DNA from 2 places in the Streptosporangium sp. NBC_01755 genome. Region 2 is predicted to be linked to the other one. Evidence: predicted binding sites of a transcription regulator. Region 2 holds the regulator's gene; the other holds the start of a gene.
What was found. The regulator LexA, encoded in region 2, represses DNA repair genes until DNA is damaged. The targets are predictions, from matches to a motif close to TCGAACANNTGTTCGA.
Positions count from the first base shown of each region.

Region 1: OG884_RS29420 (SAV_6107 family HEPN domain-containing protein) is a predicted target of LexA. The motif match lies at 2,253-2,268, and genes of this name have one in related genera.

Region 1 covers NZ_CP109131.1:6,178,347-6,181,754, reverse strand. The annotation lists gene bldD (transcriptional regulator BldD) at 1-55, shown strand, start outside; gene OG884_RS29425 (PP2C family protein-serine/threonine phosphatase) at 273-1,403, shown strand; gene OG884_RS29420 (SAV_6107 family HEPN domain-containing protein) at 1,558-2,004, opposite strand; gene OG884_RS29415 (L,D-transpeptidase family protein) at 2,389-3,192, opposite strand; gene OG884_RS29410 (YbaK/EbsC family protein) at 3,312-3,408, shown strand, end outside.
Region 2 covers NZ_CP109131.1:1,186,163-1,189,570, forward strand. The annotation lists gene nrdR (transcriptional regulator NrdR) at 1-233, opposite strand, end outside; gene OG884_RS05015 (LysM peptidoglycan-binding domain-containing protein) at 644-916, opposite strand; gene lexA (transcriptional repressor LexA) at 1,614-2,324, shown strand; gene leuS (leucine--tRNA ligase) at 2,572-3,408, opposite strand, start outside.

The DNA of each region.
Region 1 (3,408 bases), 3.2 Mb from region 2:
CATCGGCTGGGGAGTCCTGGACCCCGAGGCGCGCCGCGCCGTCGAGTCCTTCTGACCACCTGACCGGTCGTGGGTGCGCCGGAACCGGCGTGCCCACTCCGCTCCCGAAAATCTTGCTCTCAGCGGAACGTTGACTTCATCCCGCCCCGGCCCACGGCCGCTGTGGTAGGAAAAGGCAAACATTCGATTGGCGAGATACGGTGGACATGACTTCGGGAGATGATCGGCTCGATCACTCTCGACCGCACCCGAAAAACCGTCTCCACTCCGTCATGGTGTCGCTGGGTTCAACCAGGACGCGCACTTTCCTGCGCCTGCTGGCATCGATCGGCACCACCAGGACCCAGGACACCCTGAAGCTGCTGCCGTTCGTCGTCATGGCCGTGGTGGCCGTGATCGACTTCGGCTCGGGCCCCACCTCCGGCCTCCTCCCGCTACTCGCCCTCGGCCCTGCCTTCGCCAGCGTGGCCTGCGGCCTGGGCCGCACCACCGTGATCGGCGCCGTCGCCCTGGTGCTGTGCGTCGCGCTCGGCATCTACAACGACATCCTCTGGACGCCCCGTACCAACATCACCATGTTCGCCATCCTCGGTGTCACCGTGGCCAGCGTGCTGGCCAGCGCCGGACGGCTGCGCCACGAGCGCCAGCTCGCCGACGTGCGCTCGGTGGCCGAGGCGGCCCAGCGGGTGCTGCTGCGCCCTGTGCCCCGCCGCGCCGGTCCCGGCATAGGCGTGGCCGTCTCGTACACCTCCGCCACGGCCGAGGCCAGGATCGGCGGTGACCTGTACGAGGTCGTCACCACCCCGCACGGGGTCCGGATCATCGTGGGAGACGTCCAGGGCAAGGGGCTGGAGGCCGTGGAGACCGCGGCCGTGGTGCTCGGCGCCTTCCGCGAGGCGGCCCACGACGAGAGGAAGCTCCAGGGCGTCGTGAAGCGGCTGGAGAAGGCGCTGACCCGCGAGTTGTCCGGCGAGCAGTTCGTGACCGCCGTACTGGCCGAGATCGGCGGCGGTTCCACCATCACCGTCATCAACTGCGGCCACCCCCCGCCCATGGTGCTGGACGCCGACGGCGTGATCTGGTTCGCCGACCCACCGGACGAGGCGCTACCGCTGGGGATGAGCACGCTCCAGGTCAGCAAGCCGTCGCCGCACCGCATCCCTTTCGAGCTGGGGGACCAGGTCCTCTTCTACACCGACGGGGTCATCGAGGCGCGCAGCGGAACCGGCGAGTTCTACCCGCTGTCGGAGCGGGCGTACCTGCTGGACGGCGAGGACCCTCAAGGGGCGCTGGACGCCCTGCGCGCGGACCTGCTCCACCACGTGGGCAGGCCGCTGGGCGATGACGCCGCCATGCTCCTGCTGCGCCAGCGCGCCGCCCACGAGAACTCCTCGGCGGCGTAAAAGCCAGACCAGGCCAGACCAGGCCAGACCGGCCCCCTTGGATCCGCTGCCACCGCGGCCGGTCAGCGGCGCCCCGCCGCGCTGTCGCCGGTCACCGCCGTGGCGAGGACCGGCTGACCGCCCCTCGCCACGGCAGGATCCCGCCGGAGGCGACCTAACCCGCCAGGGGGACTCGGCCGGGGAGCACGGGTTGCGCCGGCAGCCCGAGCAGGCTCTCGACCTCGGTGACGAAGCGCTCCGCCTCGGAGATGAGCTCCTCGGCGTCTCGCGACGACACCGTGCGGGTCAGACCCGCCTCCGCGGCGGCCCGCTTGGCCGCGCTCGTCTCGAAGTAGGGCGCCCACCCGGCCAGCCGGGGCTCGGCCTGCGGCAGCAGCTCCCAGGCACTGCGCAGCCTGCGCCTGCGGCCCTCCATTGGACGGGGTCGCGCGGCCAGGACGGCGGCGGCCGCCCTGAGCGCCGCGAGGTGGGCCGCGACGTAGCGAGCGGCGGAGGTCCGGGCGGCGGCGGCCTCTTCGAGGCAGTCGCGCGCGTCTGTGAGGTGCGCCCGCACCGTGGGGGACAGCCGGGGCCCACCGGAATCGCCGAGCCGAGGGGTCATGTGTGTCAGCCTCCTTGGTCGCAAGCGGCTCCCGGCGTTTTCACCGGCGGTGTCAACATTCGCAGACCCCACCGACAAATCCGCCGGGCGGCCGGACGAGGAGCTTCCCCTCTCCCCGCCCGCCCCGACCTGGGCCCGATCGTCTCCTCCGACGACGTGGATCCGGTCGACCACCCTGGACACGGGCCGCGAGCCCCGCGTCATTACATCGAACATAAATTCGACCACTAATGCTGTCAAGTAGAGCGACGAACAAAAGTTCGATCTTCTGATATGACGGACATGACGGAGGCCCCGGGAGATCTCCGTCTCCCGGGGCCCCTGCCCTCCGGCCACCGAACCGTCCGCCGGGTCAGTGCCCGCCGGATCGCCCGCTCCGCCGCACTACCGGGCGAACCTGCCTCGGACATGCACCGGCACCCCGGTGCCGATCAGACCGGGAAGGACCTCCGCCACGTGCATCGGCAACCGGACACAGCCGTGGGAGGCGGGTGCCAGCGGCACCGACAGCGCGCCGTGGAAGGCGATGCCACCGTTGAAGAAGATCGGGTTGTAGAGCTGGCCCAGGTAGGACTTGTGCCAGCCGTCCCTGCGCCAGGTGGTCTTGTAGTCGCCCGTCGGAGTGCGGGCGTCGCCGCAGAACCGCTGGGTCCTGCCCTCCCAGGTGGCCGTCTCGCAGTAGGCGATTCCACTGCCCGAGGAGGTGTGGCTGATCAGCTTCACCGCGCCGTTGACGTAGAGGACCATCACCTGGGTGGTGAGGTTCACCTCCACCCTGGTCGGCTTGCCCTTGGGGACGAGCACCTTCGGCGCCAGCGGGCTCTCCAGGGCCTTCCAGGTCCTGCGCGCCACGGTGCTGGTCGGCGAGATGCCGTTGACCTTCTGGAAGGCCCAGATCGCGGTCAGAGTCGCACCGCCGTAGCGGCCGTCGACCCTGCCCGGGGCGTAGCCGAGCTCGGCCAGCCTCTCCTGGAGCACCTTCACCGCGGCGCCCTTCGCGCCGAGCCTGAGCGTCTTGCCGGGGGCGGCGAACCGGGACACCTCGGTCCTCGTCGCGACGACCGGCGCGGCCGAGACCGTGGCCCGGGCCTCGGCCGCGCCCGCGGAAAAGGTGACGCCCACGGAAGAGAGGAGCACGGCCCCCGCCGTCATCAGCGTGGCCGCTCCCAGCCGCTGTCCAACCCCCACTTTCCACCAACTCCTCATATCACTATGGATCAGGTCAAGGGACCATAGCGCACGGGTTCCCCATGCAAGCCGCCGGTTATGAAGCGGCAATAAACGGTCAACCCGTTTAGAGTGGCCAGGTGCCAGAAAAGTTGCATCCGAACGTTGAGAAAGTCACCGCCGTGCTGCGTGAGCACGCCGTCCCCGGTGAGGTCGTCACCTTCTCGGAGGCCACCC
Region 2 (3,408 bases):
TCGCCGACGGGCCGCCCCTGGCAGGCCCGCCGAACCCCGGCGATCACCTTGTCCCTGAAGAACGGCTCCGTCACGCCACTGCGCTTGCCCACCATGAGCAGGACCGTCTCCTGCGTGGTGAATCTGCGCCCGCACTCCGGGCACGTGCGCCTGCGGCGGATGGCACCACCGTCCTCGGTGGCCCTGCTGTCGATGACTCGCGTGTCCGGATGACGACAGAACGGACAGTGCACGCGCGTCGCCTCCTTGACCTGCGGGAGCGGCTCACCCACCTCACCTGCCCCACGACGTGCGTGTCGAGACGCTCGCGCACGCCCCTCGAATAGTCGAGATGCGGTAATGGAAACACAATCTGTGGTGAAGTGTTGCGGTGCAGCCACTAGATGTTGTGGTCTAACGGTAGAAGTGCGCGACCATGAACGCAAGTTGAAAGGACCCCGCCACGCGAAGTCGCTGATCAGCCGTCACGTCTCGGCGTGTCGCCCATCGGGCAATGCCCTCCACCCCGCACACCCCCTCCCTCACACGCGTCCCGGCCGATCTGTCAGGCAGGAGCCCCGGCGAACCCTCTTCGCATGGCCCACCCACACCTTCCCCAGGCCCCGCCCATCACTCCCACGCGCCCCACCGACCGCCCCCCTTCTCAGCGAATGAGACCCTCGGGGAGATAGAGCCGGGTTCCGGGCCGCACCGCGGATCCGGCCAGCCCGTTGAGGTCCACGATGCGGCGGACCGTCCGACCGGCGTCACCCTCCTGCGTCAGCGCGTCCGCGATCTCCCACAGCGTGTCGCCCGCGTGCACCGTGATCCGGGGCAGGCCCTCAGGACCTGTCCGCTCGCCCGCCAGGGCCGTGTCGATGCGCCCGCCGATCCAGAGCACCCCCAGGGTGAACAGCGCGAGCACCACCACCGCCACGATCCTCCCACGCCGGGTGAGCCGGAGCGGCCGCCCGACGGTCCGGGAGCGGGTGACCCCCGGGCGGCGTACACCCCCCGCACGAGCCGCCCCCGATCCCGGCGCCCGCTTCGGCCCTGCCCCACGCCCGGCTCCCCGCTCTCGCCCGGCTCCCCGCTCTCGCCCGGGCCCACCTCTCGCTCCACGCCCGAGTCGCGGCCCCGCTTCGCACCCGGCCCCCGACCTCGCCTTCGGATCGCGCGGCCGCCCGACCGCCTGCTCCCGCCCGAGCCGCCCCGGCCCCCTTCCGCCTTCCGCGCCCCGCCCGCCCCCGGCCCCTCTGCCGGGATCCAGCGCAGGCTCCGGCGTGGGCTCCGGCTCCGGTCTCGGTGGCGGCACAAGGCGTAGGCGCGGTACTCCCGGTGCCCCCGGTGCCCCCGATGATCGCCGCGCCGTCCGGGGTCTCGGCACAGCCATGGATCGTGGTGTCGTCGCGGTCGGTTTCACGGTGGCCCCCATCCCCTCGACCTGGCCGAACACATGTCGAAGAAAGATCGGTGAATCGAACACGATGTCGATCGAACTCCCGTACGATGTTGTACACCACGGCGTGGCCGATATCGAGGACATTCGAACAATTGTTTGAGTATGATCTTCGGCCATTATATGGTCGCTGTGTGCGACACATCAGATACAGACCGGGAGGCGAGGAGTTCGTATGAGCCAGCACAACGAGAACGGTTCGGCCGCCAGCGACCTGGCGGTGCGAAGGCGTGACTCCCTTGGCCTCACCCCCAGGCAGCGGAAGATCCTTGAGGTGATCCGCGACTCCGTGCAGCAGCGCGGTTATCCGCCGTCCATGCGGGAGATCGGTGAGGCCGTTCAGCTCACCAGCACCTCCAGCGTGTCGCACCAGCTGACGGCGTTGCAGCGCAAGGGCTATCTGCGGCGTGACCCGCACCGCCCCCGTGCCCTGGAGGTGCGCCTTCCCGGCGAGCCCGTGCTGTGGGTGGATCCCGACTCCGGTGAGGACGAGACCCCGGTCAGCCGCCCGACCGCCGCCTACGTGCCACTCGTCGGCCGGATCGCCGCCGGCGGCCCGATCCTCGCCGAGGAGAGCATCGAGGATGTCTTCGCCCTGCCCAAGCAACTCGTCGGCGAGGGCACGCTCTTCCTCCTCCAGGTGACCGGAGACTCGATGATCGAGGCCGCCATCGCCAACGGCGACTGGGTGGTCGTACGCCAGCAGCCGGTGGCCGACAACGGTGACGTGGTCGCGGCGATGATCGACGGCGAGGCCACGGTCAAGACCTTCAAGCGCAGGGACGGCCACGTCTGGCTGGTCCCGCACAACTCCAACTACGACCCGATTCCGGGTGACGAGGCCACCGTGCTCGGCAAGGTCGTGGCGGTCCTCCGCAAGCTCTGAAGCACGCACCTTCGACCTGCACGTCAACACTCCAAGGGACGCGCGAAACGCCGGGCGACCGGCACCCCGATATCGGGGTGCCGGTCGCCCGGCGTGTTTTCGGGTGGCGGTGCGACGATTTTCGGGTGGCGGTGCGACGACCGGACGGCAGAGCCCGAGCCGGGCGGGCCAGAGGTCGGCCCGCCCATGAAAGCTCGGGGGGCGCACACCGGACGGGCGCCCCTCTCGAACGTCCCCTCTCGAACGTCTACGGGACGATGTTGACCAGCTTGGGCGCTCGGACGATGACCTTGCGCGGCGTGCCGCCGGGCAGGAAGGACCGGACCTTCTCCGATGCCAGCGCCAGCGCCTCCAGATCTCCCTCGGAGATCTCCGGAGAGACCTCCAGCCGGTCGCGCACCTTGCCCGCGACCTGAACGACGCAGGTGACGGAGTCCTGGACGAGCAGCGCCGGATCCGCCACCGGCCAGCCCGCGACCGCGACCGAGCCGCTGTGCCCCAGCCGCTCCCAGCCCTCCTCCGCCGCGTACGGCGCGACCAGGGAGAGCATGACCGCCAGCGTCTCGGCGGACTCCCTGACCGCGGGGTCGGCGGCGCCGGGCCCGGAGTCGATGGCCTTGCGGGTCGCGCTCGTCAGCTCCATCATCCGGGCCACCGCGACGTTGAAGCGGTGGGAGTCGACCAGCCTGGTGACCTCGTCGACCGTGCGGTGCACGACCTTGCGCAGATCCAGGTCTCCGCCTGCGAAGTCGACACCGGGGGCGGAGGCCGCACCCGCCTCGGCCATGACGCGGAACGCCCGGGCCAGGAACTTCTGGGACGCGGCCGGCGAGACGTCGGCCCAGTCGATGTCATCCTCGGGCGGGCCGGCGAAGACGACGGTCAGCCTGACCGCGTCGACCCCGTAGGCGTCGATCTGCTCGCCCAGGTCGACGCCGTTGCCCAGCGACTTGGACATCGCCTTGCCCTGGTTGATGACCTGCCCCTGGTTCAGCAGGCGGGTGAAGGGCTCGACGAAGTCGACCATGCCCATGTCGTACAGGACCTTGGTGAAGAACCTGGAGTACAGCAGGTGCAGCACGGC